DNA from 3 places in the Sinobaca sp. TMA16-18 genome. Region 2 is predicted to be linked to each of the others. Evidence: riboswitches for the same ligand, from Rfam matches in the RefSeq annotation. Region 2 holds a riboswitch; each other region holds the start of a gene.
What was found. A riboswitch is a leader RNA that binds a small molecule or an ion and turns the genes downstream of it on or off. The one in region 2 is predicted to bind cyclic di-GMP.
Positions count from the first base shown of each region.

Region 1: it holds a riboswitch for cyclic di-GMP, as region 2 does, so the genes downstream of both, sinI (DNA-binding anti-repressor SinI) here and AC5W14_RS00280 (anti-repressor SinI family protein) in region 2, are expected to answer to the same signal.
Region 3: it holds a riboswitch for cyclic di-GMP, as region 2 does, so the genes downstream of both, AC5W14_RS08845 (anti-repressor SinI family protein) here and AC5W14_RS00280 (anti-repressor SinI family protein) in region 2, are expected to answer to the same signal.

Region 1 is NZ_JCAKFM010000004.1:107,221-117,517, reverse strand. It holds gene AC5W14_RS09015 (hypothetical protein) at 1-227, opposite strand, end outside; gene AC5W14_RS09010 (MFS transporter) at 375-1,799, shown strand; gene AC5W14_RS09005 (AbrB family transcriptional regulator) at 1,844-2,887, shown strand; gene AC5W14_RS09000 (class I SAM-dependent rRNA methyltransferase) at 2,893-4,089, shown strand; cyclic di-GMP riboswitch class I at 4,269-4,354, shown strand; gene sinI (DNA-binding anti-repressor SinI) at 4,391-4,501, shown strand; gene AC5W14_RS08990 (helix-turn-helix domain-containing protein) at 4,634-4,990, opposite strand; gene AC5W14_RS08985 (DNA-3-methyladenine glycosylase) at 5,151-5,756, shown strand; gene AC5W14_RS08980 (MDR family MFS transporter) at 5,778-7,217, opposite strand; gene AC5W14_RS08975 (TetR family transcriptional regulator) at 7,230-8,114, opposite strand; gene AC5W14_RS08970 (SDR family oxidoreductase) at 8,373-9,239, shown strand; gene AC5W14_RS08965 (nitroreductase family protein) at 9,273-9,836, opposite strand; gene AC5W14_RS08960 (TetR/AcrR family transcriptional regulator) at 9,946-10,297, shown strand, end outside.
Region 2 is NZ_JCAKFM010000001.1:47,241-57,537, reverse strand. It holds gene AC5W14_RS00340 (hypothetical protein) at 354-611, shown strand; partial or broken gene AC5W14_RS00335 (YolD-like family protein) at 635-829, opposite strand; gene AC5W14_RS00330 (hypothetical protein) at 1,519-1,722, shown strand; gene AC5W14_RS00325 (hypothetical protein) at 1,969-2,175, shown strand; gene AC5W14_RS00320 (hypothetical protein) at 2,212-2,427, shown strand; gene AC5W14_RS00315 (DUF1643 domain-containing protein) at 2,677-3,192, shown strand; gene AC5W14_RS00310 (hypothetical protein) at 3,307-3,891, opposite strand; gene AC5W14_RS00305 (hypothetical protein) at 4,004-4,423, opposite strand; gene AC5W14_RS00300 (hypothetical protein) at 4,626-4,883, shown strand; gene AC5W14_RS00295 (hypothetical protein) at 4,916-5,299, shown strand; gene AC5W14_RS00290 (hypothetical protein) at 5,369-5,530, opposite strand; gene AC5W14_RS00285 (sensor domain-containing diguanylate cyclase) at 6,051-6,959, shown strand; gene AC5W14_RS00280 (anti-repressor SinI family protein) at 6,984-7,118, opposite strand; cyclic di-GMP riboswitch class I at 7,146-7,229, opposite strand; gene AC5W14_RS00275 (hypothetical protein) at 7,426-7,809, shown strand; gene AC5W14_RS00270 (VOC family protein) at 7,865-8,299, opposite strand; gene AC5W14_RS00265 (aldo/keto reductase) at 8,455-9,453, opposite strand; gene AC5W14_RS00260 (YhjD family protein) at 9,552-9,950, opposite strand; gene AC5W14_RS00255 (cell wall-binding repeat-containing protein) at 10,194-10,297, opposite strand, start outside.
Region 3 is NZ_JCAKFM010000004.1:83,525-93,821, reverse strand. It holds gene AC5W14_RS08890 (response regulator transcription factor) at 1-331, shown strand, start outside; gene AC5W14_RS08885 (ATP-binding protein) at 321-1,664, shown strand; gene AC5W14_RS08880 (winged helix-turn-helix transcriptional regulator) at 1,787-2,116, shown strand; gene AC5W14_RS08875 (3-dehydroquinate synthase II) at 2,120-2,662, shown strand; gene AC5W14_RS08870 (NADP-dependent oxidoreductase) at 2,862-3,869, opposite strand; gene AC5W14_RS08865 (cupin domain-containing protein) at 3,887-4,393, opposite strand; gene AC5W14_RS08860 (DUF2325 domain-containing protein) at 4,552-4,872, shown strand; gene AC5W14_RS08855 (hypothetical protein) at 4,888-5,376, shown strand; gene AC5W14_RS08850 (diacylglycerol/lipid kinase family protein) at 5,495-6,388, shown strand; cyclic di-GMP riboswitch class I at 6,473-6,559, shown strand; gene AC5W14_RS08845 (anti-repressor SinI family protein) at 6,589-6,711, shown strand; gene AC5W14_RS08840 (helix-turn-helix domain-containing protein) at 6,883-7,206, shown strand; gene AC5W14_RS08835 (hypothetical protein) at 7,420-7,629, shown strand; gene brnQ (branched-chain amino acid transport system II carrier protein) at 7,671-8,981, opposite strand; gene AC5W14_RS08825 (hypothetical protein) at 9,103-9,510, shown strand; gene AC5W14_RS08820 (SE1832 family protein) at 9,594-9,758, opposite strand; gene AC5W14_RS08815 (ABC transporter ATP-binding protein) at 9,960-10,297, shown strand, end outside.

The DNA of each region.
Region 1 (10,297 bases), on a different contig from region 2:
GCCGGATATTCCCGAATATTTACCATGCCGCGCTCATCTGTTTTAACGTTCTGGACCAGTTCGGCATAGACAAATCCGTTGCCGTTCGGATGAAGGTGATAGACAACATTTTTCTTATCATATGCACTTTCTTCGTAATGGAAGTTAACGCGCCCCATGGATACTTCTTTTTTCTCAAGTTCTACAAATTCTTCCGCAATTTTTATTTTTTCCTCAAAAGTAAGCATAAATCCTCCGATCTTTTTTTCATCGTTACAGTATATCATATATTTCATAGTTATTATCAAGAATGCGGAGGCTGAATTTATTTCGAAAAGAGAAATATATGATACACTGCTAATGGTATAAAGAAGCATTAAAGGAGGGCGCTGTCTGTGCCGGATTCACATATAGAAAGTGCTGAACCACTCAGCAGATCTGTTAAAAGAAGAATTATTGTTTTGCTATGTGCAGTTCTTATGTTTTCTGTTATGAACTCTACTATGTTTATGATTGCGGTTCCTGATATTGCCCAGGCCTTTTCGTTATCTCCTTCGGAGGTAAGCTGGGTAGTAACAGGATACATTATTATTTATGCAGTAGGTGCGCTTATCTATGGAAAGCTCGCTGACTTGTATCCATTTAAGCGGCTGCTGACGGTTGGACTGATTTTGTTTGCTGTTGGCTCTGTGATCGGATTTTTCTCCACTCACTTCCTGATGGTAGTGGCGGCCAGAATGATCCAGGCTGCCGGAGCTGCAACGGTTCCAGCGCTTGTATTTATCGCGCCTTCCCGTTTTTTTAAAGAGGAACAGGGCAAGGTGCTTGGCATAGTATCTTCAACAATGGCATTTGCATCCGGGATAGGCCCTATTGCCGGCGGGTTGATTGCCGGTGCATTCGCCTGGAATTACTTATTTCTAGTATCGATATTCGTTGTAATAACGATTCCGTTTTTTCACAAATGGCTGCCGGTGGAAGAGCCGAAAACCGGCAAAGTCGACTTTCCGGGTGCCTTTTTTATGGCAGTGGGAGTTGGATTCTTTATTTTATTTATTACAACGGTCGGCTGGGTGTATCTCGGGATCAGTATCATCTTTTTGTCTATTTTCATATGGTGGATTTTCCGTGTGGACAATCCGTTTATCAAGCCCGGTTTATTTCTGAACCATGCGTACCGGACCACCTTAATTACAAGCTTTTTCGGGATTATGACAATGTTCAGCATGATGTTTATGATGCCTCTTCTCTTGGATGACGTGAACAATCTCAGTACAACAGCGATTGGGCTCGTATTGTTTCCTGGTGCGATAACTGCGGCATTTATGGGAAGAATTGCCGGCTTATGGACGGATCGGTTTGGCAGCTGGCCGATGGTGTTTCTTGCCCTCGGCTTAACGATGGTTGGCTTCATCTCGCTGTCTATTACTGCTGGTGCTTCTCCATGGCTCATAAGCATGGCCCTGGTTGCAAGCTATGTAGCTTTTCCGTTTCTGCAGACAGCCACAGCTAACTTAATTTCTTCTGTTCTTCCGGAGGAGGAGACAGGTGTAGGAATGGGCGTGTACAATTTATTTAATTTCATGGCCGGTGCATTCGGAGGAGCGGTCATAGGTGCCCTGCTGAATCAATATACCGGAGCACAGGCGTATAATCCGCTTCATTTTTCTCCGGGAAATGCCGGTATTTACAGCAATATCTTTATGGGAATGGCTATAATGGCTGTTATTAACGGAGCCGTATTTTATTTTTCTTCCCGTTCCTTTCGTGAGGCGGCTACTTCTTCTTCGAAACAAAGAGAGCAGTACGGAAAATCATGATATACTAACAAAAGTTGATTAAAATGAGTAGTGGAGGGGCCGTCATGATGTGGCAGAAAGGCTTATTTATCACAGCAGCCGTCATCACAGGCGGCCTTTTTTCTGCTGCTGGTGTGCCTGCCGGCTGGCTGTTTGGAGCCCTGCTGGCCGGGATTTTTACAGGGATTTTCATTAAGCGTTTTACCTTTGAAGGCTGGCCGTTTCAGGCAGCTCTGGCGCTCGTGGGAGCCAACATTGGCTTTTTGATGGACACAGAGCTTTTCGCGGTCATTCCAGCCTATATTCTGCCCCTGATTGTCACGTTATCGATTACACTGCTGATGGGGCTTGTATTTGGAATGTTGATGTACAAATGGACAAGCCTGGACGTAAAGACAGCTTTTTTCTGCTGCGTGCCGGGCGGAGCGTCGGAAGTAATCAGCGTCAGCCGGGAATATGGGGCGGATGACCGCATTGTCGCAGCCTTTCATACAGCGCGGATTACTTTTTTTGTCTTTCTTATTCCTCTTTCCGCTGTGCTGTTTTATCCAGCCGCTCCCTCCGGCGGTGTGACGGCTGACCCGGGCGTCTGGAATCCATTCATCGGTTTTCCGATTTTATTCTTTATTGTCACACTTGTTATTGTATTAAATAAATATGTTAAAATTCCCGGTGGAGCTCTTCTTTATGCGCTGGCCATTGGATTTGCCGTCGGGGAATGGATCGTGCCGGGTCTTGCTTCACCTGGGTATGCAGCAGGCATTGGACAGGCGCTGATTGGTGCCATGGTAGGCATCCGCTTTGACAGGGAGACGCTGCTTCGTGTGAAAAGCATCGGGCTGCCAAGCCTGGGGATTCTGCAGTGTTTTTTACTGCTCAGCCTTACATTAGCGGGACTATTCACGTTAATGACCCCGCTCCCATACATAACAAGTCTGCTCAGCACGGTGCCTGCCGGCGCAGCAGAAATGTCTTCCACCGCATTTGCCCTGCAGCTGGAGCCGACGCTCGTATCAACGCTTCACATTATTCGTGTGATTGTCTTGTTTTTACTGCTCCCGTTTCTTATTAAATGGATGGACCGAATGATATTAAAAAATGAAGGATGAGATATATGACTGAAATAATGAAGATTTCTGCTTCAAAGCAAGCCGTTGAAACGTTTCAGAAAGGGTACCCTTTAATCCATGAAGACATGGTAAATAAACGGGAAAAACTTTCGGAAGAAGGAACCGTTTTTGATTTAATGACCCCGCAGGGCCAGTTTATCGCAAAAGCATACTACGGCCTGCAGAATAAAGGTATCGGCTGGATTCTTACGCAGAAAAAAGAAGAAGCCATTGACCAGCAGTTCTTTACTGGAAAACTGAGTGCGGCTCTGCAGAGAAGAAAAGCTTTTTTTGAAGATGAATCCACGACTGCTTTTCGAGTGTTTAACGGTGAGGGAGACGGCATCGGCGGATTAACAATTGATTATTTTAACGGCTATTATCTGCTGCAGTGGTACAGTGCAGGCATCTATGCATTTCGTTCTCTTATTATCCGCGCGCTTGAAGCCGTGACTGCTTATGAAGGCTTGTACGAAAAAAGGCGTTTTCAGCAGCAGGGCCAGTATATAGAAGGCGACGATTTTGTAAAAGGAAAAGAAGCTCCTGCTCCGCTTCATATTAAAGAAAATGGGATGACCTTTGCCGTGTACTTAAATGATGGAGCAATGGTCGGCATCTTTCTCGACCAGCGTGACGCAAGAAAGCGGCTGCGCGATGAATATTCAGCCGGAAAGACGGTTCTGAACACTTTTTCCTACACCGGTGCTTTTTCTGTTGCCGCTCATTCCGGGGGTGCTGCCAAAACAGTGGATGTTGATGTAGCAAACAGAAGCAAGACACGCGTTCGTGAGAATTTTGAGCTGAATGAAATTATAAGTGAGGATCAGGAAATACGGGTGATGGATGTATTTGCCTACTTTGATTATGCTAAAAAGAAAAATATTACGTATGACGTCATTGTGCTCGATCCCCCAAGCTTTGCAAGAACGAAGAAACGCACGTTTTCTGCAGCTAAGGATTATACTTCCCTTCTCGTTGATGCGATATCTATCATTAAAGATGGGGGTACGATCATCGCTTCAACGAATTTTGGAGGTTTTGGAATGAAAGCTTTCCAAAAGCAAATTGATAAAGCGTGTACGAAAGCAGAAGTAAAACAAAACGTCACAGAGCGCGTCCGTCTTCCCGATGATCATCCTTATACAGCTTCTTACAAAGAGGGCGATTATTTAAAGGTTGTATTTATAGAAATAACAAAATAACGCATCAGGTTGACGGTAAAAGTACCTTCGGCAGCTGAACGTTCTTCTTCGGGAGAACGTTTTTGCGTTTTCCTCACTTTGAAATGGGGTATAGATCAAAATGTAATAAGAAAATAGAGGTTTTCGAAACAGATCGTTTTACCTGACAGCTTGTTGGTGATAAGATATTAAAATCAACCTTCAGATAAAGGCAAGTTCATTGAAAAGTGATTACGCAAAGTTACAGGTCTAAGGCGCTATATGCTAAGATGGCTGAACTGCCTGGGGAGAGATCCTATAAAGGCTTGGGAGGTTGGAAATATTGGAAACAAAAGAACTGGATTACGACTGGATGGTATTAATACGCGAAGCTAAAACAGCAGGTATGACAAAAAAAGAGATCCTGGAATTTTTTCAAGCAGTAAAGCATTAATAAATACCAGACAAAAAAGTAGTATGTAATGATAGAAAAGAGTGTTGCTATCTTTTAACCGTTTACTACACGTAAAGAGCATGTTAAAACAAGGTTATTGTTTTAACATGCTCTTTGTATGTCCTGGAGAAACTAGTTGGCATTCTTATCTTTTTCGAATGACGTCCATTTCTCATAGCGGATAAACTTTTGAAAATCACGAAACTGCTTTTTGCTGATACCCGCTTGTATCGCTTCATGGATCAAGGCCTGCCATTCTTCGTCAATTACCCCGTCTTTCGAAGCGGGAGCAGGGGAATCTGTAATTATGCTGGAAATATTAATTTCAAGTGCTTCTGTAATCTTTTCAAGCACATCAATAGAGGGATTGTGTTTAATTCCTCTTTCAATGTAACTCAAATACGATTTGGAGATACCGGTTGACGAGGCTAAATCAGATAATGTCATTCTTTTTTGTTTTCGGTACCTTCGTATGTTTTCACCAATCATGTACGGTTTACCCTCCCTATAAGAAAATGAATGCATAAATAAATAAATGAATAAATAGATATACGTTATATAGAACATTATAGTTCTTTATATTGTTCTAATCATGAGTCGAAGTAACTATTTTCGGTTATTTTATCCCTAATATAGAGGAGGAAATCTATTGAAACGCCTTGATAAAGAATTTTTCCATCTGCCGACCCTGGAATTATCCAGAGCTTTGCTTGGACAGACGCTTGTAAAAGAAACACCGGAGGGCAGAACGACAGGCAGAATTGTGGAAACGGAAGCCTATATAGGCCCGGAAGACCGGGCTGCCCACAGTTACAAAGCCAGACGTACAAAACGAACAGAAATTATGTTTGCTTCCCCGGGGCATGTATACACGTACACGATGCATACCCATTGTTTGTTTAACATTGTATCCGCGCCGGAAAACAGCCCGGAGGCCGTTTTGATTAGAGCGGTCGAGCCCTTATCCGGACAGGACCTGATGGAAAGCCGCAGAAGCGGTCGCAGGGAATTGGAATGGACCAATGGTCCCGGAAAACTAACCAAAGCGCTAGGAATCTCGATGGAGGATTATGGCAGGCACTGCTGTGATGACACCTCTGTCTATCTGCTGGAAGGCAGAATACCGGGAAATATTGAAGCGGGACCGCGGGTTGGCATTGACAACAGCGGAGAAGCAGTAGACTATCCGTGGAGGTTTTGGGATTCAAGTAGTCCATATGTCTCAAAAAGCAGAAAAAAGCCAGACACTCCATGAGGAGTGTCTGGCTTTTTTATTCTATGAAGGGGAGTTTCCTTTTTCGGACGCCGGCTGGAAGGCCTCGCTTGGTTTCTTATTTCCTTTAATAAAAAAGGATAAGACAAGTCCCAATAGAGAAATCACGGCGGTAACGAGAAAGGCCGTATTGACGCCTTCGATCAGTGCAGTCGATGGAGCAGAAGCAGAGCCTGCCGCAACACTGCTCATAATAGTAATCAGGACAGCCGTGCCGATGGAGCCTGCCACCTGACGCATCGTATTCGTCATGGCGGTGCCGTGGGGAATTAAATCCTCCGACAGCTGATTAAGGCCTGCGGTAGTCATCGGCATCATGACCATGGCCATGCCAAGCATGCGGAATGCATGCAGCGTAGCTATAGCGGTTAACGAAGTCATGTTGTCAAAATAGATAAATGGAATCGTACCTCCGACAAGTGATGCCATGCCGATAAGGCCCAGCCATCTTGCCCCGACCTTGTCAAAAATACGGCCGGTAATAGGAGAACAGATTCCCATCACTATAGCGCCCGGCATGAGAATAAGCCCGGATTGCAGGGCGGTGAACCCTCTGGCGTCCTGAATGTACAAAGGAAGTATAGTAGCCGCCCCGATCATAGCTGTAAAAACAATCATCGTAATAACGGTAGTTAAAGTGAATATTGGGTTTTTAAATACCCTGAATTCAAGAATAGGGGTAGGCAGTTTAAGCTGCCGCGTAATAAAGGCTACGAGGGAGACAACCCCTATGGCTAAGGTGATGGTGACAACCGGTGCCCCCCAGCCGCTTGAACCCGCTGTACTAAATCCGTAAAGCAGGCCTCCGAAGCCGAAGGTGGATAAAATAATGGAAAGGCTGTCCATTTTCGGGTGCTTTAATGTCGTAACGTCTGTCATCTTAAAATAGGCCACAATTAAATTGATCATGGCAATAGGAAAAATAATATAAAAAAGCAGGCGCCATGAATAGTTATCAACAATTAAGCCTGATAAAGTAGGGCCGATGGCGGGTGCAAATGATATAACCATACCGACAAGCCCCATAGCGGCTCCGCGTTTGTCTATAGGGAAAATAAGCAGAAACACGGTCTGCATAAGCGGCATCATAATTCCTGCCCCCATGGCCTGCACGATACGTCCGACGATGAGGATGCTGAATGCAGGCGACACAGCGGCAATAAGGGTACCAATAGCAAACAGCCCCATAGCAGCCATAAAAAGGCGCCGGGTCGTGAACGTTTCAATTAAAAAAGCTGTAATGGGGATCATAATACCGTTAACAAGCAGGAATACAGTAGTAAGCCACTGGGCCTGGGATGCATTAATATTTAAATCTCCCATAATGGTTGGAATGGCGGTGGCCAGAAGTGTCTGGTTCAGCACCGCGATGAAAGCGCCTGTAATTAAAATAGATACAATAATTCTTGTGTTAATTTCTTTTCCGGTTGTAGTATCTGTCATTTCCCTTTCCTCCTAGTGCTCTGAGCGGTAAATACGCTCAGCATGGATGGTCTCTTTTTCAATTTCGCTCTGCTGACGTAAGTGAGTGAAAAGCGCATCCACAATAATCGTATTTACATTCGTTCGAACCATTTCTTCTTTCAGCTGCCGGACAGCCTGCTGAAAGTATTCGTGCTTTTCCTCCGGCAGTTTTGTTTTAATGGCAGCCTGAAGTTCAAGCAGGCTGTTGTTCCATCTTTTTTCAAAAGGCTGGTGCTGTTCTTTTTCTGCTTCTTCTATAAAGGGAGCCATATACGCAGAAGTAAACAACGGCTCTTTCGATTTCCGGGAAGCAATGACTGCTTCAATGCTGGAGGCAACGAACTCTGCTATTGCTTCGTAGTCGACATGCTCTTCTTTTTTCTTATCTAAAAGAAGCGTGATCTCCCGGGTAAAGCCTTTAAATAAAATAGTCAGATCCCAGATATTCGCCTGAACATCACTTCCGAATCCTTCCAGAAGCATGTTTTTGTGCCAGTTCAGCAGAATGCCGTAGCTTTGATTCATCAGCTCATTAACTCTGCGTGACTGCTGGGGTTTTGCCTGCTGGAGCATATAAATGAATTCCCGCTTGCCGATAAACCCGCGGATTTCCTCCATTACTTTTGCTTTAAACGCTTCTCTGGGTGTAAGCGAAGTATCCATCTGGATTGCTTCCGACCTGGCAATCATTTGATCACGGTTGTGTGTAGCAATATTTAAGAGAATATCCTCTTTGTTTTCAAAATACTTATAAATAGAGGCTTTGGACATACGGCACGCTTCAGCTATATCCTGAACCGATGTTTTATAAAAGCCTCTTTCTGAAAATAAATGCATGCTTTTAGTGAGTATGAACTGCTTTTTCTCTTCGATCATAAATTCATTCTTCTCCTTAAAACTGATTGGTTTCTATAAAACGTTCAAGTTTTTTGCCATGATTTATCTTATCGAACCCAATAGACAAAGTCAAGAATAATGTTTCAGTTTCCGAAATAAATATACATGTGTATTTTGATCCATTTTTTGGATAAATAATGAAGAAATTGGCTGGTTTGTGTTTTAAAAGAAGAGGAGGGGGAAGAGGAGGAGTATTGCCAGCAAGTCATTTAAATAAAATCAAGCAGGAGGATATATATGGACATCTCGAAAAGACAGACAGAAGGACAGCCGAATCAGACACAGCCGGAACAGCCGGGTGTAGAATCGAAAATGGATCCCCATCCGGTCCAGCCGGATCAGTATAAAGGAGCAGAAAAGCTTAAAGACAGAGTTGCTCTTATTACAGGAGGAGACAGCGGCATTGGTCGTGCTGTGGCAATGGCTTATGCCAAAGAGGGTGCGCATATAGCAATCAGCTATTACAATGAGCACGATGATGCGGAAGAAACAAAACGCCTGGTAGAGCAGGAGGGTGTAAAAGCAGTACTGCTTCCAGGAGATGTATCGGAAGAGAGTGTCTGCAAAGATATTGTGGAGAAAACAGTCAGTGAACTGGGGAAGCTGGACATCGTAGTAAATAATGCAGCTATTCAATATCCGCAGAACGACATTCAGGATATTTCGTTTGAACAGCTCGACAAAGTATTCCGGACAAACTTCTATTCTGTTTTCCATGTAACTAAATTTGCTGTTCCGCATTTAAAAAATGGAAGCTCGATTATCAACACGACATCCATTAATCCATACAGAGGAAATCCTGTTCTGATTGATTACACCGCAACAAAAGGAGCGATTGTTGGTTTTACAAGAAGTATGGCAGGAAGCCTGGTCGATAAAGGGATACGAGTTAACATGGTAGCCCCGGGCCCGATCTGGACGCCGTTAATTCCTTCTACATTTGACGGAGAGTCGGTGGAAAAGTTTGGAACAGACACCCCGATGGGACGTCCCGGACAGCCTTCTGAGCACGTAGGAGCGTACGTACTGCTTGCGTCTGATGAATCTTCCTACATGACCGGCCAGTGTATTCATATTAACGGCGGCGACTTTATGTCCTCGTAACAGCAAAACTCCCGGCCGTGGCCGGGAGTTTTTTTATTTTAATGTCGTTATTTTATTCAGCACGGAAGTTCTTGGCTTAGCAGCAGGTATATGATCCGGATAACCTATCTGCATAAGCCCGACAATCGTTTCTTCAGTATCAATGTGCATCGCTTCCTTGAATACATCACTGTCAACATAGCCGCCGGTTTTCCAGATCATGCCGATTCCCTGTTCCCAGGCACAAAGCTGAAAGTTTTGGATAAGTGCACTGGAAGCGCCGAAATTTTCCTCCCATTTTTTGCGGTTTTTTTCGGCAGCATTGATGACAAGCAGATGAGCGGAAGGTCCCATTATTTTTGCGCGTATTTTATCAGGATTTTTTTGCTTTTTGCACTGGCTGTTGTAAGCAAGCATTGCCTCCAGCAGATTTTCCTTTCCATTTTCGAGACAGAGAATAAAGCGCCACGGTTCCCGTACGCCGTGGTCCGGTGCCCACTTTGCTGTTTCCAGCAGGTCGATAATCATTTCTTCGGATACTGGCTCATCCGAAAAAGAGTTGATGGATCGTCTTTCTGTAATAATACCGGCAAGGTCTTTACGCTGCGTTTGAATCATGGGAAAGTCATCCTTTCTTAACTGAGAACCATTTTCATTAATCGTAGCATAAACGGACTGGAAGAACAAAAGATAACATGTTACAATTAGAAATGACTGATAGTCATTCATTTTTCAGGAGGGATACATTATAGACACCACAAAAAGAGAACGGATCCTGCAAAGTGCCATCAACGTATTCTCCGAGCAGGGACTCGAAAAAACAAAAGTAGCCGATATTGTTAAGCAGGCCGGAATAGCCCAGGGGACCTTTTATTTATATTTCCCTTCAAAATATGCATTAATTCCTGCGATAGCAGAAAAGCTGCTTGATGATATTTTAACAATTATGGAAGAAAAAATTACTGCAGGTCAGACGTTTGAAGAGAAAATAGCAGCTATTGTAGATGCTACATTTGAAATTACTGCGGAATATAAAGATGTACTCGCCTTATGCTACTCGGGTCTTTCTTTATCAGGGG
Region 2 (10,297 bases):
GAGATAATGGCGCAGAAAACAGATAGTAAAAAGCAAAGCTTTATCCGTTATCTCATTCAAGGATTACCGCTGTTGCTTATCATTTTAAAAGTGGAGTTCGATATCGTAGTAGCACAACATTAGATAGACCTTGTGATCTTATCCATTCCGGCTGTCTGGGGTATTTGGGATAATCACTTCACCACAGACGAAGGACAGAAAGATTTGGATGCGTTAAAACAAGCTGGACGGTATAAGTGATGAACCAAGTGCCTGCCTCCGGGCGGGTGCTTTTTTTGTTTACATATAAAAAGAGAGGGGAACTCTCTTCATATAGCAATAGTACAACAACCAAATAGAGGAGGTTTTATAAAATGGAAGAATTAGAATTCGATACCACTTATGTTACGGAAGACGAAGAGGGAAACATTATTGATATTTTTATTCTGACTGGTAGTACGAAAAATACAGATAGATACGAATACATTGTAGAAGGCGCAAAGTATGATGAATCTAAAGAAAAGTGGGTAAAATACTCAGGCACAGCTGTTAGTCAAAATGTAAAAGCAAATCGAATTGCTACAGAACAAGAAATAGATATAAAAAATAATGCGGAAAGTCAATCACCATAATAAAAAGAGAGGAGTGGCCCTCTCTACATAGCTTGTATATCTTTAAGTGTATCGAACTTAATATAACAAATTGCTTCATCATTCCTCACATGAAACTGTTTATCCATCATGTTAATGTAAACACATTCCCCAGTGAAAGTTATAAAGTGTCCACCCTCCCAGAAAGTAAACTCCAAAGAGATTCTGTGCTCGAGCGCTTCATGCAGCAACAACTCTAACTCATCCCATTTGTGACATTAAACGAAGTATTTGGCTGAATAGGTTCATAAATGTTAGATGGACTATGATCTACTCACTGAGATTGCAAGGGTACCGTGTAAGTTGTATGATAGTAATTACTGTGTGCAGTGAGAGTATGAGATGTTGATTTTTTAGTGAGTACGCAGAGTTAATGATAAATGATGGTGAATAAAGTGAAAAGGAACAGATTGAATTTTCGTAAAATTGTTCTATATTTGTTATTAGGTGCTGTATATTTGTTTATGATAGGTATCGGCGGTTATTTACTATTTGGGTTTGGGTCCCTTATGTATGATTTAATAGTAAAGGAAGTTGCCGCTGTCAACATGTCACAAGTGAGGTTTATGATGGTTATTGTAATACTATTAGGGTTGCAGACTACATATACAGGAGTAGTAAGATTAAACTATTGGTCCAAAGTATATAGAAAAGACTACTCTTACTACAAAGAATAAGTCTAATTATCCACAGTTTTTGCCAATGTCTTCAATAAAATTACCAAAGAAAATATTGCAAATCCAGGCAGTGAGTCAGTCCAGCTCCTTAGTAATGACGAACCAAAATGAGATGAGGCTGGGTAATGGCTGCTTATATTGATAAACAGATTATTAGCTTTTTACCATGCTTAGTTACAGAATGGTGATACGCTGTACATTTAGGAGGTACTATGAAGGGACAATCAAGGGCATCAGAGAGACGGGCTAAAGAAGTCGAAGCTATTACCCTGCACAATCGAGAGGCATTAATAGATGCCATTAAAAGTGTAGAAGTGCTGAAAGATTTACTGATAGAAGAAGGATTAACTACCGAAGAGAGTTTTAATAAGCGCAAAGAGGAAGCGGATGTATCGATAGACAAGTATCTTAAATAATGAAAACACTCTCAAAAGGGAGTGTTTTTTAATTGCCTAAAAAAGAGTGTGAAGTATAAAGAGTCGAAAAAGATGACCAGGCAGACAATTTGAGATGAATATGAAATAACCTGTATTACATTAAGGTCCTATTCGAGAAAATCAACAAAGAGGTTAACATATAAGGGGATAATTGGTAATTTCGAAAGAGAAATTGTGATTAAGAAAAACTTTTGAATTCTATTTATAGAAAAGGCGGAAATGTAGATGACAAGGCTACAGATTATTATGCGAATCTTTACTGGAATATTTGGGTTGGGAATTCTTTTCACAGACTACTTTCTATTTGTTAATCTTACTATGATCTCGTTCATTCTTGTCTGTTTAGTAGACTATCAAACAGACCAAAAATGGTATAATCTTTTGACGGCTGCTTTGTTTATGGTGGCTTTGCCAATTATATGGACACTCTAATCGATCAAAACTTTGTACTGACATAGGAAGGCACTTATGACAACAACACAGATTGCGATGCGCATTATTATTGGCATCCTGGCTTTAGGCTTCTTTTTTGCGGACTTTTCCATTGTTGCTCCTATCATTCTAGCAGCTTTTATCATTCTTTTTTTGACTATCGAGTCGAGAGAAAATCTATACCTTATTCATAGCTGGAGCGTTTTCGTTTATCCTATTCGCCTTTTTCATTATATAAAGCCAAAAGAATAACCCAAACATTATTTAATAAAAATTTTAAAGGATGATTTGAATGGAAGGAGTAAAGTAAGGACTGTATATTTTACTTGCCTAGAAGTAATTATTGTATTTTTTTCTTTCATAAGGTTGATAGTAAAGTATTATAATGTTTGTTTAAAACGATAGTGCCGTTAAGTAAAACAATATTAAAACAATGAAATACAAAATTATATTCTGAAATTGAAAAGTGAAAGAATAAGTATGAGAAGGAGAGAAGCGTTAATGGCTGGAACACCTTGGAGTTTAAGTGATAGAGTTACGGTTGTTTTTGATAATGAAAATAAGAAATATAGAACATATAGATATTCTTTAAAATGTATATGGGAGGAGCAAAAAGATGTAGTGACTTTCGTAATGTTAAATCCAAGTATTGGAGACGCGGAGTTATGTGATCCAACATTAAAAAGGTGTATGAATTTTTCTAAAAAATGGGGGTATGGTGGTATGAATATTTTAAATCTCTATGCCCTTATTTCTACTGATCCGAAAGGATTAAGGAAACATCATGATCCTATTGGGCCAGACAATAATAATCACCTTTTGGAAGCATTAAAAAACACAGATAAAGTAGTATTAGCATGCGGTCAAAGTTTTAACGGGGTTAAAACTCGAATTAAAGAAGTTATGGCATTGGCAGACAAGCATGAAATATATTGTATTGATACAACAGTTAAGAATATTCCAAAGCACCCTTTGTTTTTAAAAGGAGATTCGACCTTGAAGCCTTACACAGCATAAAAAAAGAAAAAATTATTTTTTCTTTTTTTATGCTCATTTTAACTAGTGTTGTTTTGCAAAATGTGTTTAGAAAAGCCTTCATTAGCTCCAAGTTACTTACGTAGTCTTTAGCAGTTATTCTTCCTCATACTCCCATATTTCTTCGTCAGAATATCCTTGTTCCTCAGCCCAGTCGATTTGGTCTTGAATCCAGGAAGGCGCCTCTTCGCCGGTTTCACTGTGGTAATAGACATCGTCTTCCCGCTCTTCATTTTCGAGTGGGGCATGCATAGGGGGACCGTCGCCTTCCGGGTACTCTTCTTGGGATTCCGTGTATTGCTGGTCGCTTTCTTCTAATAATGCCTCCTGCGCTTCGGTTTCTTTCTGCCGGGCACGCTCGGCTTCCTCGGCAGCAGCCTGCTGAGCGGCTATTTCTCGTTCCATCCGCTCCTGTTCAGCCAAACGTTCTTCCTCGGCTAGTCTGGCTTCTTCTGCGATTCGTTCTGCTTCTTCTTGCTCTTCCTGTTCGCGTTGTTCCTGTGCCAGACGTTCTTCCTCCTTCTGCTTTTCTAAAGCTTTCTGTTCTTCTTTTTCGGCTGCCGCTTCTTCCGCCGATTCTGTATCTTCTACAGGTTCATCCTCCGGGGTTTGTTCACCCCCACAGGCGGCGAGAATGAACACTGCGCCGCAGAACATAGATGGTAACCAGTATTTTTTCATCGTGTCTCTCCTCATTTTTATAAAAGTAAGTCCTTCACATATCTTTAGTATAATAAATTGGTAAAGATTTGAAAACAACAAAAAAGCTGTGCTGGCATCAGCACAACCTGTATCAGGCCCCTTTTGAGAATAGCTTTAACGTTAAGTCGAGAAGGTGGCTTCCGTCTGCTTCTGCGGTGTGACGGGCTGCATGTATCGCCAGAAAAGATGCCTTCGGGATAGGCTGGATATCTTCACCGTTATGTATCGAGAAACCGGCTTCTTTCACGGCCAGAGCGAGATCCCGGTCAATGTTGTAAACAAGCAGCGGCTTCAACTGGGCGGAATCGCAGGCACGGTAGTGGTTCTCAAGCCGGCTGCAAAAGTCGGTGAGTTCCTGCTTATCATCAAACTGCAGGGTAAGACCGGTAAGTGTCATAGGATCAGAAGGCGTCTGGTAATGAAGCTTTCTATTTTGGCTTGCATGAATTTTATCAAATAAGTCTTTGTATAAATAGTTTGCCAGTTCGGCGCGGTCAATCAGGCTGCTCATAAGAATTCTCCTTCGTATAAACATATTTCTGGAAATTATAACATTATTCGTTAAACAACAGATAGCGCTTACAAAAAATCAGTAACAAGGGATCGGGGCTTAAGGTCGTAGAAGATTATGTAACAATCCGGTCGGTGTTTTTCACAATAAGCTCCAGACATGTTATATTTGCCTGACCATAACTAATAAAGGACTGATGCAAATGAACAGCCCGATTCCAGAAGAACTGCTTAATCATTATATTGCCTCTATGGAACTGTACATTGGAGAAGCAATGGAAGAACAAGAATTTAATGGTATTGAACTCACGGTCATGAAGGAAGTAGGGCTGGAAAACACGAAAGAAGGGCACCGGGCCTTCTATGATGTCATGAGCACGACTGCTTCGTTTCTGTACGGGGAATGCGAAAAGGAAGATATCTACGCCGAGTTAAATAAAGTGGCAGCATCCAGAGAGTAGACAGTCACAAATAAAACGAAAGGAGGAATTGAATGAAAAGAAGGCTGCGAATAGCCGCTGTTTATACAAGTATTTTTGCAGCGGCGGGAATAATCATTGGATTTTTCATTAACGGAGCAATCGATTGGAAGCTCGTTCTCAGCATGGTAGTGACAGGAGTTGTTATTGGCTTGTTTATAGCGCCTGACGCTTATCTGGCTTCCGGCACAAAACAAGAACGCACCAGGTTCGATCGAAGAATACTCTACATTCTGTTGGCGGGCAGTGGAGTATTTTTTCTGCTCGGACTGGCCGCTTTTATAAGGGCGGAGGAGGCAGACCGACTTCTGACCGGCGTAACAACCATGCCATTACTTATAGTGATTCTATTGCTGATGGGGCACAAAAGGCGGATAGAAAAACAAAAGCATACATAAAAACCCTGATGTCCTTTACGGATGTCAGAGGTTTTTTCAGTAGTCAGTATTGGTTCATTATTCAACTGTTTATACTTCTTCCGGATTGGAAAGCTCGTCGATAAAGGGCTGTACGTTTCGTTTTTTATCGCCGCGGAATGTGTTTAACATACCGAGAAGAACGGCCACTTCATCATAATCAAGCGTTAACGTTACTTCATCATTTTTAATATCATTTACTGCTTTTGCCATCGGACATCCCCCTGATTGTGAAATTATTGTATAAAATGCTGTATTAAAAAGCGCAGCCGGGTACTTCTTTTACTATTATTCACCATTTTCTGTTTTCTAAAACGTGTCCCGCTCAAAAAAATATGAATCCCTTTTGTTAATTTCACAAACCATATTAAAAGCTAAAATAGTTCAGCAGCAATACAAACTGCTGACAGTCCTCCAATTTCTGCTCCCGGTCGATTCCAGTTCTTTCTAAGAGAATCAAAAAAAGGAGGAGAATAGATTCTCTTTTCTACAAAAAAAAGAAAAGATAGTGTTAGAAACAGGAAAATAAGGGGAATATGTTAAGCAGATAAGAATGCTGTATCCCAATTATGTTGTATTGTTTAAACAAAAAGAAAATATAGTGAATAACGATAGCATTTATTGGATGTTTTTAGTGAAATAAAGAAAAGTTTTATATATACTAAAGGAAATAATTGGTATGTACATCTACTGACCGTCGTCCAGATAGTTCATTCTTGAGAGGATGCCTGCTATGAAAATGGAAAAGAAAGAAATATTGGCCGAAGATTTTGCGATTAGTACATCCATATTAAACTCTCTTCGGGATCAAATCTGTGTGATCAATCATGCTGGAACAATTCTTTTTGTGAATGATGAATGGATTCGCTCGGCCGGCAGCCAAAATAACCTTTGTGATTTACAGGGAGTCGGTGCGAACTACCTGCATACGATCGAAAGCAGTACCCATGTATATGAAGGTCTACTGTCCATTCTTTCAGGAAAAGAAGATTATTTCACGTATGAATATTCCTGTCACACGCCGACCGAAAAAAGATGGAATGTAATGCAGGCGACTCCGCTGCTTGAAAAGGGATTGGGGCGCCAGGGCGTTGTGATCCGCCATGTAGATGTGACAAAACAAAAGCTGTTGGAACTGCAGTTAAAGCAGCAGGCAGAAACGGATTCACTGACAGGTCTGTATAATCGACGGTATTTCGAAAAACGCCTGGAGCAGGAGGTAGCACTGCTGCAGCGAAATGGATCCTATTTATCCCTGCTGTCTATCGATGTGGATAATTTTAAAACGGTCAACGATGTATACGGGCATCTGGTAGGAGATGTGGTGCTTAAACAGCTTGCCCTCCTCCTTGGAAAGTCTACGAGAAAAACGGATATTCTGGCTAGAATCGGCGGCGATGAATTTGCCGTCCTGCTTCCGTGTACAAATGCCGACGGATTGGAGAAAGTAGCGGCTAAAATACTTAAAGTCGTGCAGGATCAAAACAAAAGCGGGCAGAACCCGTATCCGATTGCTCTTAATATTTCCATAGGCGGGGCTTATTTTTCCAATAAAGATTCGATGGAAGCGATACTGCAGAAAACTGACCGGGCATTGTATGAAGCCAAGAACCTCGGAAAAAACCAGATTAATCTCGTGTAATACCCAAAAAAAGAAGCCGAGTGTTTACGGCTTCTTTTTTGATTCGTCCGCATACTGCAGAAAATCCTTGACTTGTTCCCTGGTAAGTCCGGCTTTTTTAGCCTCAAGGATCAAAGCCAGCCATTCGTGGTCCAGCTTTTTCTCATTCTGTCTGCTCATCAACCCTCACACCTTTAGGAGTATTCCTCAGGCGGTCCAGCCGTCTTAGCGCAATGCCTTAGACCTGTAACTTTGCGAAACTGCTTTTCAACAGCGTAGCCTTTTTCTGAAGGTTGGTAACTGTCTTTATTGTACTATGAAATCACCGGTCACATTAAAAGAAATTGAAAAAATATTCGGTTTTTTTGTGCACGCTGCACAGGCAGGCGGTATGACGCAACTATCTTCCGAAAGAAAAGGACCATTGTTCTAAAGGATGAATGTGATTATAATAGAAGGATAGGAAGCACAGGAGAAGGAGGACATTATGGAAGATCGACTAAAATTTTCTATTATTTATGCAGCCCTTGTGTTTGTCATCGCCGTTCCTTTTACCTTTGTGGTAAAAGAAAGCGATGTGAGCTGGGGACTGAGCCTTGGCACGAGCGGTATCACCTTTTTGTATTGGTATTTTACATATAAGAAAGAAGCAAGGGTTATTGGTGCCACCCGGTATAACAAAAAGACAAAAGGACGGGCCGGCTCCAAAATGATTTATGCGAATATCATGTACAGCTTTGTGTTTGCCTATCTTATTGTGACCAACAGCTATAGTGACGGCAACTGGCTGACGCTTCTTCTGCTTACATCACTATTGTTCCTGGCCGTACAGCTGTTTCAGAATAACAAAGAAAAACTGGTGAAAGAATAAAAGGTTTGTTTCTTACAGGCTGAAGCAGGGGCACGTTCCCCAGCTTCAGCTTTTATTATTGGTTTTCTTCTACAGTCGACACGTGCCACAGCACGCCGAACGGATCTTTTACCTGGCCGTAGGCCGGGCTGAAAAAGTTTTTCTCAAGCGGCATCACGACTTCTCCTTCAGCTTCAAGCGCCTGAAATATCTGTTCCGCAGAGGAGGCATCACTTACATGAAGCGCAATGGCTACCAGACTTCCGGAAACATCCGGCCCGGGCATCCCCGGAAGCGAATCGGAGAGCATTAAATCCATGTCGCCTATTTTTAAATAGGCGTGCAGGATAAGCCCTTCGGCACCTTCCGGTATTTCCATGCCTTCCATATCTTTTATATCCCCATACGTTTGACTGTCAATCACTTCAGCTCCTAAAGCTTTTTCATAAAATACAATGGCTTCCCGGCCTTTGCCATCAATCATAAGATACGGATTCATCCCTTGAATCATCAGTATACTGCCTCCTTTATTCGTAGTCGGAAAAGAAGACCGAAGATGACTGCTCCCATCACATCACCTCTCAATATATGGCTTGTTATTGAATATATTCTGGATAACCCAATAGTTCCCTTTAAAAAAACCAACAAAAAATCCTGCGCTGTAGGCTACAGGATGTGATTCTGAGGTTTAGTGGTAATAAGCTCTTCCGAACGGTCCGTGGCCGAAGGCGGAGCAGGGGATAAGGCAGAAATTTCATCGCGCCATTCAGGTGTCATATTAATATCCAATGAGTTTAACGAATGCTCAAGCTGCTCCGGGCTGCGCGCTCCGATAATAGGGGCGGTGATACCAGGATGCGATTTAGCCCAGGCGACAGCGAGAGAAGCGGGGTGGATGCCATGGGTGGCTGCATAGGAAGAAAAGCGTGCAGCAATATCGAAATTAACCGTATCTGCATAACGGTCGGTGTACATCTTTTGTTCGACCAAACGTCCCTGGACCGGTCTGTCCGTTACGCCGTATTTTCCGGTAAGCAGGCCGCCCCCGAGAGGACTGTAGGAGATCACTCCGACCTGTTCGGAAGCGGCAAAGGGAAGGATTTCGACTTCGGCCTGACGCTTGGCAAGGTTATACATCGGCTGGATCAACTCAAAGCGGCTGAGATGTTCTTTAGCTGAAATACCCAGAGCTTTCGCGAGCTGCCAGGCTGCCCAGTTGCTGGCCGCCGGATAAAGGATTTTCCCCTGGCGCTGCAGATCGTCAAGAGCGCGGAGAGTTTCTTCCATTGGGGTGAGTGAATCGAATTTATGTAGAAAATAAAAGTCAATTCGATCCGTTTTCAATCGGCGCAGGCTGTTCTCGACCTCAAGCATGATATGACGCCTGGACAATCCGCGTGCATTCACATCCGTACCGGTTGGATTGGCCACTTTGGTTGTCAGCACAATATCATTCCGGCATCCGGCGATACAGTCTCCCAGAATTATTTCCGCCCGGCTGTCATTGTAGTTGTTGGCAGTATCAAAAAAGTTAATGCCGGCTTCCCGGCAGCGATTGAACATAGTTTTAGACGTTTCTTCGTCTGCATTGCCTCCAAAAGACATCGTGCCAAAACAAAGCTCAGATACAGAAATACCTGTTTTTCCGATCGGATTGTATTTCATATAAGCCGCCTCCTGCTTGAGTAGTTACAAAAAGTATAAAGCTTAACCCCCGTTATGTAAACGCTGTAATGTAAAATATTGACTCCAGTGTCCGTTTGTTACTTTAATGAATAATATGTATCGAAAAAAGCAGAATCGCCGAGCAGGTAATAGCGAAGCAGCTCACTGATGCGTTTTTTCATGTTGAGCTTCAACAGGTGTAGACGCTCATGACGGCCTTCGCAGTAAATGTCATATACAATAAAACCCGGATAAGCCGCATCGGCCCGGGCGAGTCGAATGCCTTGCTGCTGTAGATCCTGCTTGATATCACGGAGGTCCCGTTTTATCCGAAGAATCAGCACGTCAAACAGTTCCTGGTAGTAATGGCCAAGCTTCATCGTCTTTTCCAGAAAAAAAGAGCGGTCTTGTTCCATTGTATTCACAAGCAACTCGGTAAGCAGAAAACGATCTGCGGTCTGAAGGTGCTGCTCTTCTATCATTTTGACGTCTTCCATCGCACACCTCTCTTTCCTAAAGCAGCAGAACAGGATTTTTCTAAGTATATACGAATAAACGTTCCCCTGTGAAGACTTAAATACGAATCGACTGTAAATAAAAAACAGCGCCTTTCCCACAAATAGGAAAGATGCTGTTTTCAGTTTTTCTGGTCAGCGTTTCGTTTCATGTACGGTTCCTTCTTTCAAAACGTAATTCCTATTGTTCTACCCGTTTCCAAAAGAAGAAAACCTTTATGAGAATTAAGGCGTCACACGAACAGCACCGAAGTATCCATCATTCCAGTAGGCAGAAAAGGGGGTGTAATCCACGCCTTTACTCACTGTGGCATGAAATAATGTGTTGT
Region 3 (10,297 bases), on a different contig from region 2:
GACTCAGGGAAAAAAACATAATGTAGTAGAAGTAGAAGATATAAAGGTCAACTTGGATAACCGGGAAGTGCTGCGGGCAGGAGTCAGTATAGAGCTGACGCCCAGAGAGTTTGATCTGCTCACATATATGATGAAAAACAACAATATCGTTCTGACGAGAGACCAGCTGCTTGAGCAGGTATGGGGGTTTGATTATTTTGGCGACACAAACGTAGTGGATGTGTATATCCGCTATCTGCGGCAGAAAGTGGATAAACCATTTCCAATCCAGCTGATTCATACGATCCGCGGAGTCGGTTACTCTATCAAAGGAAGCAGTCATGAAGCTTAAAACAAAAATCCAGCTGTTTGCAACGATCTGGATGCTTCTTATCGTCATTATTGTCAATATATCTATTTATTTATTATTTGACCGGTTATCGGTTAATGCAGAAGTGGAGAGGCTGCAGAATCAATCCGAGTCCATTACAGAATCCCTGCTTTCCACTGAAGGAAATACAGCGGAATCGGAGGCGCTTCTGCAGGCGTTTTTACCGGCGAACGGCATGATTCGGATTATCGGGCAGGAGGAAGTGCTCTCTATTCAAACAACGGAAGACCGTTTCCGTCAGCTCCCGGCGGAGTATTCGGCCGGCGAATCCCAGCGAACCTTTCAGTCCGGGAACGGCGAAAGGTTTGCAGCTGTGGAGAAACCGATTATCTGGCAGGATGGGAGTATTGTGACGCTTGAAGTGACAGAGCATATGCAGGCACTTGAAGAAAACATGAGGTTTCTTCAGATTGCGTTATTAATCGCCACCTTGCTTATTATTATACCGACAGTTATTGGCGGACGGCTGCTCGGCAATTTGCTGCTGCGTCCTATTCTTGAACTAATTCGTACGATGAAAGATATCCAGCAGCGGGGGGAATTGAAAAAGCTTACGCTGAAGGGGAATTCCAAAGATGAATTGTATGAAATGGGAGAGACGTTTAATCATATGATGGAACGGCTCGAGAGCAATTTTGAAAAACAGAATCAATTTGTATCCGACGCCTCCCACGAATTAAAAACCCCGCTTTCCATTATTGCCAGTTATGCGGGGCTTCTGAAAAGATGGGGAAAAGAAAAGCCTGAAGTACGCGAGGAAGCACTTGATGCTATTCTGTCAGAGTCTGAGAGAATGAAAAGCATTACAGAACAGATGCTGACGCTTGCCAGGGATGAATCCATGCGGGAAATAAAAAAACAGACAGTAGACCTGTCTGATCTGGCAGAAGAAGCATCCCATGCTTTCAGTAAAACGTACGAGCGGGATATTGTCGTGAAAAAGACAGAAGATACAGAAGTAGTAACCGATAAAGAAAAATTAAAGCAGCTTTTATATATTCTGCTGGATAATGCATTAAAATACAGTGAAGAAAACGTCGTTATAGAAGTGGAGGGCGGCGATACAGCCTGTATTAAAGTGATCGATTTTGGAGAAGGGCTGAGTAAAGAGGAACAGGCCAAGATCTTTGACCGATTTTACCGGGTGGATAAAGCCCGAAGCAGAAAAACCGGTGGAACCGGACTGGGTCTCTCCATCGCTTTTCGTTTGTCCGAAGTTCTTGGAGGCGAAATAAAGGTAGAAAGTGAACCGGGTGAAGGTGCTGCTTTTATTTTCCATTTTCCGAACTGGTGAAAACGGTGTTCCCCGCTTCAGCTAAGGTTTACAAGTTCCTTAAAAAGGATATTAATACTATATATTAATGTGGTGAATAATTCCTGCTGAAGAAGACTATGATGAGACTGGGGAGAAAATTAATGAATGAGACAACACCTGAAGACATAAAAGAAACGCTGGAGGTTGTCTGTGGAAAGTGGAAAGCTGTTATTTTAATGGAATTGATGGGGACAACACTTCGGTTCAATGAAATTAAAAAACGGCTTCCGCGTATCAACCATCAGACATTGATTAAGCAATTGAAGGAATTGGAAAGAGATGAACTGGTGAAGCGGACGTCTTATCCTGTCGTACCTCCGCGGGTGGAGTATACTTTAACGGAGTATGGCGAATCCATCAAAGACCTGCTGCACCATATGGAAGACTGGGGAAGAAAGCACCGACAGCGTAAACAGGAAGAAGTGAAGTAATGAATGGTTGAGGGCAAAGCAGTTATCACAATCCAAGAAGTGACAGAAGCAGGAGCCGGGACAAGAGTCTGTATTGATATGGCAGACTGCTTGTCTCCAACAGAAGGACTTCTCATCGGCAGCACGGGAAGCGGCTACTTTCATGTGCTTTCGGAAAACAATGAAACGGATACCTATCCACCTAGAGTATTCCGGGTCAATGCCGGGGGGATTCACCACTATATTCGGAAGACCGACAATACGGTTTACGCCTCGGAAATACAAGGCGGTCATACTGTTGATGTATTTGACGGCAGCGAATGGTCCCGGAAAATTGTCGGACGGGCTAAATGGGAACATCGTCCCCTTTTGCACGTATCCGGATTTATTGAGAATAAAAAAATAACGGCTGTACTTCAGCAGGCAGACAGCGTCTGTTTAATGAGAGAATCAGGGGAAAGAGTACCTGTCATCGATTTAAAGCCAGGAGATAAAGTACAGGGCTTTGCAGACGAGCCGGGCCGGCACTTAGGTGAACAGATCGAAGAATATATAGAAGAAAAATAAAAAGGAGAAACCCAGCGGGTTTCTCCTTTTTCAGGCTTTTGAAAAAGACAAAATATAGGTATTTTTATACAAAACCTTTACAGGGGTGCTTTCCGCAGGCCATGCCTCAGCTAAAGAGGGGAAAACGCCTCTTTATCTTCTCCTGTGGCTGTTCTGCAGGAGTCCCCCCTGTTTATTTTTCTCCTTTTCATGTAGCATTTTAAAGTTTTACAATTTGTTTTCCAAGGTTCTCTCCTTTAAATAAACCAATAAAGGCGTCAGGGGTCTGCTGGATGCCTTCTACAATGTTTTCACGGTAGGTTATAGAGCCCTGCTCAAGCCATTCGGCTAACTTCTCAGAGCCTTCCTGAAAACGACTGGAAAAATCGGCTACGATGAATCCCTGCATCAGGGCGCTCGCTTTCACAAGGTACTGCTGCACTCTTGGCCCAACATCTTCTCCGATGGAGTTATAGGTTGAAATAGCGCCGCACTGGGCAATACGGGCGTATTTGTTTAATAGGGGATAAAGCGCTTCGGAAATGGCGCCGCCTACGTTGTCAAAATACGCATCGACACCGTCGGGGCAGGCTTTCTCCAGGGCGGCTGTCATATCTTCTGTTGTATTGTATTGAATCACTTCATCAAAATGAAGCTCCTCTTTCAGGTAGCGGACTTTTTCATCCGTACCGGCAATTCCTACAATGCGTGCCCCATAAATTTTAGCAATTTGACCAGCAGCAGAGCCAACGGCACCGGCTGCTCCGGATACTACGACTGTTTCTCCCTGCTTTGGCCGGCAGATGTCATTAATTCCAAAATAAGCAGTGAGTCCGGGCATGCCGAGAATACCTAAGTGGGTGGAAACCGGAGCCAGGGAAGGATCAATTTTACGGACAGCATCCGCAGCAACAACAGAATATTCTTCCCAGGTCAGGTTTCCGATCACAATATCCCCTTCTTTTAAAGAGGAAGAGCGGCTTTCTATAACTTCTCCAATGCCGCCTCCGGCAATAGGCTCATGAAGTTCAAAAGGCGGGATATAGGATTTGCCTTCATTCATTCGTCCGCGCATGTAGGGATCAACGGACAAATAAAGTGTTTTTAATAATACTTCTCCTGCTTCCGGGGAAGCTGTAGAGACTCTGTCAAAATGAAAGGTATCTCTCGTAGGGATGCCTTCTGGACGTTCTGCAAGCAGTATTTGATAATGTGCTGATGATGCCATAGTAGAGTATGTCTCCTTTATTTCCAATAGTTTTGCAGAGGGCCGCTTTCGCCGTAAAAAGGATCAAGCGAAGGAAGCGCTGCATGGTGAATATTTCTACATACTACCTCATGATTGTTTTCATCTCCAGTATAAAGGTCTATCTCCCGGCTGTCCGGATAAGCACCCATCACTTGAAAGATATCATCAGAGTCAAGCAGTCGATGGCCGACGCCTGCAGGAATCAGCAGAATGTCCCCGCTCGTAACATGCACCGCTTCTCCCTGCGGCCCCCCTAAATGAAGAGATGCGTTTCCTCTAATGACAGCCAGCACTTCATGACTGTTACTGTGAAAATGATGATACGTAAATACACTTCCGTACCAGGCGTTGATCCATCCATTCTGTCGAAAAGTCTGTTCTAATTCGGAAAGGTAGTGTTCTTTAACAGAGTAAAGAAGTACGGGAAGGGACGGGTTATTAGGTATTTTTCCATTATCATCGAAAAATAGCCTTTGAACGCTGTCAGGCTGCTTATTAATCATTTTATACCTCCATATCTATTTGTATTGAGTGAATGCTTTTATATGCATCTATTCCCGATTTTCTAAATATTAAAAACATTTGACAATGAGAATGATTTTCAATACACTTACATTATATTAAATGAGAATGATTTTCAATGAGAACGGGAGGGCTTCAGATGAATTCGTTATTAATAGTAGGAGCAGACAAGCTGGGTGCCATCCCGGATCGATTGAATGAGCTGGGATTTTCGGACATTATGCATATAAGCGGAAGAAAAGTAAAAATGGTGCACCGCGAAATACCTGAAAACATAGATCTCGTACTGGTACTGACAGATTTTATAAATCATAATGTGAGCAGTAAGCTGAAAGAACGGGCGAAGGAAAAAGAAATTCCTGTCTGCTATGCAAAACGTTCCTGGTGTTCTATCTATAAAGCATTGTCGGCCTGTAATGAAGTGTGCGAACAATGTCCATTACTGGAAAAAGCCAGATAACAGGAGGCAGAAACGGTGAAAAATCAGCAGGGATATGTATTAAAAAAGTCTTCCTCCGTATTTGATTTTACAATTTATATGCTGAGGAGTATTGCATATAGGCAGTTCAGTGATGATGCAGAACTTTCTTTAACAATAAAACGACGCTGGAAATATATTAACCCGAATCAATTTAAAAATGTGAAAGAGTTTATTCACAGACTGAAACTTCTGCAGAAGCGTCTTGGAGAAATCAAATCCCTTGCCGAAAGGCTGGAAGAGAAATGGGAGGCACAAGCAGACGGATTGTTTATTATAAGTGGAATAGATTTAGAGGCGGATGGGAATATAGCTGCCTACGCGGTAACATCAGAATATACGGCACTGCAGATGAAAAGAGCGTCTTCTTTTTTACAAAAGCAGTATCCCAATAAAGACTGGAGATTGTATATGCTTGATAGTAAACAGATGCAGTATTCTATGAGTGAATACCGTCATGCGCCTTCTTTATATAAAAAGAAATAGCCAGCCCCTGCCGAATCTCAGGCAGGGGTTTTAAAAAAGCGTGTGATACGAGAAAATAGGGTATAGAATATGGGTAAGAACGCTACAGAATGAAGGAATGGTAAATATGTATAATAAGATGTGGTTATTGATAAACGGTGCGTCCGGCAATAATGAAATCCAGAAGAACCTGGATGCGACCGTCAGCACGCTGGCTCTGCAGACAAAAGAGCTTACTATTACCTTCACGCAGGAAAAGGGGCATACAGAACAGCTCTGCCGTGAACAGGGAAACGAGTTTGATATCATTATGATCATGGGAGGGGATGGGACTGTACATGAAGCTATTAACGGCCTGGCCACGCTGGAAACCCCTCCCGTTACCGGTATCCTGCCCACAGGCACCTGCAATGACTTTTCTAGATCTTTAATGATTCCGCAGAATTTAAAAAAAGCTGCTGCAGTAGTAGAACAGAACCATATAGAGTATATCGATATCGGAAGAATGAACGATCGCTATTTTTCTAATTTTTATGGCATCGGCCTGATCGCAGAAACGTCTGAAAATATCGATGATCAGCTGAAAGGAATGCTTGGTAAAGTAAGCTATTTTATCAGTGCACTCCAAACGTTTAATAATGCTTCGCCGTTTACATTTACGCTAAAAGCAGATGGAAAAGAATACAAGGACGATGCTGTAATGATCTTATTTGCAAATGGTTATTTTATTGGTACAAACCGCCTTCCGGGTGATCAGATTTCCCTGAATGATGGACTTATAGATGTATACATTATAAAAGAAAGCGGAGCACCGCTTTTGAAAGAGTTTTTTAATTCCAAAAATCCTTTTATGTACAATTTAGAACAAAGTTCTATTGAGTATATTCAGGCTTCCGAGGTGGAACTGGAAACGGAAAAAGCAATGAAAGCAGACACGGATGGAGAAGTGTATGAAGAAACGCCGGTTCATATAAAGATTCTGCCAAAAAAGATACCGTTTTTGTTTGGAGAAATACAGGTGGATAATAATTAAAGAAGATTCTGATAATTATTCTTTTAGGAATTTTTTAACATTTTTTTGGAAAATGTAGTAAGATAAAAACACTAACAAGCAACCTTCAGAAAAAGGCAACGCTGCTGAAAAGCAGTCTCGCAAAGTTACAGGTCTAAGGCTTATTATAGCTAAGACGGCTGAACTGCCTGGGGAAATTTCCTAAAGGCGGGTGAGGGTTGATGGAATTATTAATTCCAAAAGTACAAAAGCTTGATCAAGATTGGCTGCATTTAATGGTTGAGGCTAAAGAAGCTGGTTTAACCCCTAGTGAGGTTAAAGAATTCTTAAGACAAACCAAATAATCAGGAAAAAATAAGCCATTTCGTATGGCTTATTTTTTTAATTTATGTAAATATAAGTATAGGCATAAGTGTGCAATTTAAAAAAATGTCGTTCACTATAACATACTGCAATTCGTTATATGTTATAATTACAGCAAAGCACAAACTACAGTATACAAAGGGGTTCAAGCGATGATTGGTGAAAGGGTGAAACTGCTTCGAAAAGAGCGAGGCTTATCGTTGACAGAACTGGCGAATCAGGCCGGAGTCGCGAAGTCGTATCTTAGTGCACTGGAAAGAGATATTCAAACAAATCCATCGATCCAGTTTTTAGAGAAGATTGCTAAGGTATTAAACATATCGGTTGATCTTTTAATTAAAGAGCAATCAGAAATTAATGAAGAAGAGCTCGATAATGAGTGGCTGGAAATAGTCGAAGAAGCAATGAATTCGGGAGTTTCCAAAGATCAGTTCAAGGAATTTCTTGAGTTCAACAAATGGAGAATTAAAAATTAAAAAAAGGATCGTGTCATACGATCCTTTTTTTATTTTGACTAATTTCTATATAAAGAACAAAAAATGTTCGTTAAAATGTATTTTTCTTTCAAATAAGTGTTTTCAAATCCGTTTTTTCGTTATATAATGTATTTAATTCTTTAAAAAGAACAATATAGAACGGAGGATGACGATTTGGTAAGACTTAGGGGCGGTGTGTATTATACTAATATCATGAACAGACATATTAAGCTTGTTTACTTAACTAACAATAAATGCTCCCTTTATGTGAACGGTCATTTTTTGGGATACTGCGCGTTTGATGTGGCAAAGCAAAAAATAAAAGAGATGGAAGATCGTCTGAATAATGTCACGCTCATGTACACAGGAGACAATATTTTTCAAAGCGGTAAAGACGCAACAATGGTCTATGTAAGAATATAAAAAAGCGAGGGGCTGGAGAGTATCCAGCGGCCCCGCTTTTTTTAATAAGGGATCGATCTTGATCTGAAGAAGTGACCAATCACAAGTCCAGCCAGAGCCGGCAGTATCCAGCCCAGGTTCAGTTCAAAAAATGGAAGGTAGGAATACAGGCCAATGCCCTCCAAAGGCACTAAGCCTGCTTCCTTTAACCCGTCATAGGCACTTACAATAATAGTACCGGCAACAGCTCCAATATAGTGGGACTGATGAAGCGTTATTTTCTCATTTATCAAAGCGAGCAGGATTAACACAATCGCAAGCGGATAAATGGCGACGAGAAGCGGAACCGATAAAGAAATAATGGTATTCAGCCCCAGGTTGCCTACGAGAAGGCTGAGTATAGTTAATAGTAAAGCCAGCACCGAATACGGCAGGAAAGGCAGATAGCGGTGAAAATACTGGCTGCACGCTGTTACTAATCCAATGCAGGTGGTAAGGCAGGCTAATGTAACAATTAAGCCGAGGAGAATAGTACCGGTAAAACCAAAAGATTCACCTGCAGAATAAGTAAGGATTTCGCTGCCGTTTTCCATCAGCATACGGGGCCCGCTGTGCACTCCAAGCCATCCAATAGCAATATATACAGCGGCAAGACCAATACCTGCAATGATGCCTGCCGAAGCCGCTGACCGTCTTACTTCGCGTCGGTCCAATGCACCTTTTTCTTTCAATGTATTCACAACAATCAGGCCAAAGGCTAAAGCTGCGATGGTATCCATCGTTAAGTACCCTTCAACAAAACCTCTTCCAATTGCCTGAGAAGTATATTCATCCGATGGCGGGCCTCCTCCTCCCATAAAACCGGTGGCATAAGCTCCAGCGACCAGCAGTACAATAGAAAGAAGCAGAGCGGGTGTAATAACATACCCTATCGTTGTGACAAGCTTAGTAGGGTTGAGGCTCAGCAGAAATACAAGGCCAAAAAACAATATGGAAAACAAAAATAATGCTGTGTTTGAACCGCCATCCGTCAGAACAGGAACGATGCCCATTTCATAAGAAACGTTCGCTGCTCTTGGAATACCAAAAAAAGGACCGATAGCTGCGTATAAAATAATCATAAAAAGGAATGCAAACGGTTTGTTTACTCTTTCCGCAATCCCCTGAAAGCTCTGGCCGGAGAGGGAAACCGCGATTATTCCCAAAACAGGAAGCCCTACGCCGGTAATCACAAAGCCGATAATAGCGGGAAGGTAGGACGTTCCGGCTTCTTGACCTAAAAATGGAGGAAATATTAAGTTGCCTGCTCCAAAAAATAAGGCAAACAGCATTAAACCTATAAAAAAGTTATCTTTCCATGTTAGTCTGTTCATGATTGTCTCCCTTGAAATAAAATAAACCTCCATTATCCTAACGCTGCATAAGTAAATTGTAAAGGTATTTATATTACCTGTTAAAATAGAGAAAAAGAGATTAATGCAGAGGAGGAGAAGTATGCTTGTGACAATGGAAGACGAATTAATTTACATTTACCTGCAGCATAAAGCCACCAGGACGTCACCGCTCGGGGCGTACCCTGATGTGAGTGGATACATGCTGTATGATAAGAGAGGAAACTGGCTTGGCTACAGGGTGATGCGTACTATTTACAATAACAAAAACTACGTGATTTCCATTCCGAAAGTAAAAAAAATCGAATACCCGTTGTTTACCGCAAGCATCGAAGACGCAGAAGAGTATATTGAAATTAAATTTCATGCTGACATGGAAGCTTCAGAAATGCTGGAACAGGAATGCCTGCTCGATATAAATGAAGATGGGCTGTTTGGAGTGGAATTAGTCAGGCATCCTGATATTCCAGCCGGGGAAACGGAATATGTGAAATATTTTGTAGAAAAATAGAATCGATTTCTTTAATTCCATAAAAAATATCTCAAAGCGTTCATCGCTTTGAGATATTTTTTATGAAGCCGACAACGGAAATCCTATTTTTTTCTTGTCTCTGCAATCTGTTCTTCAAGTTCAGTAAGCTGGTTAAGCGCAGCCTCCGGGCTTCTGCCTACAGATTCAAGCTTTTCCAGGTCTCCCTGCACTCTCACATATTCGCTTTTCAGCCATGCCAGTTGTTCTTCTTTTGTTTTTTCATCCATCTAATGGCAGCTCCTTTTTCTCTGGTTAATTACAATGTAGCATACTCAATGGAGGAGAGGAAAACATAAAATACAGAAAAGTCTTTTTGTTCGTGTTGATATTTTCAAAAAAAAGATTTATACTTTAAATGAAAATGATTATCAATGTTAGTGATGAAAAGATTATATAAATGTACGAAAAGCATGAAAGGGGTTTCCAGTGTGTCAAACTTAACCACACAGCAGATAGCAGTTTCATATCAGGAAAATAACATTATAAAGGAAATGACAGTAGAGATACCAGAAGGTCAGGTTACCTCTATTATCGGTCCCAATGGCTGCGGAAAATCCACCTTACTAAAAGCTATGTCCAGAACATTGAAACCCAACAGCGGAGCTGTTTATTTAAATGGCCGCAATATACATGATATGAAAACAAAAGAAGTAGCAAAAGAAATGGCTATTCTTACACAGTCACCCGAGACACCGCAGACTCTTACGGTGCAGCAGCTTGTAGCTTTCGGCCGCTATCCTCATCGTAAAAGAGTAGGCGGACTGAC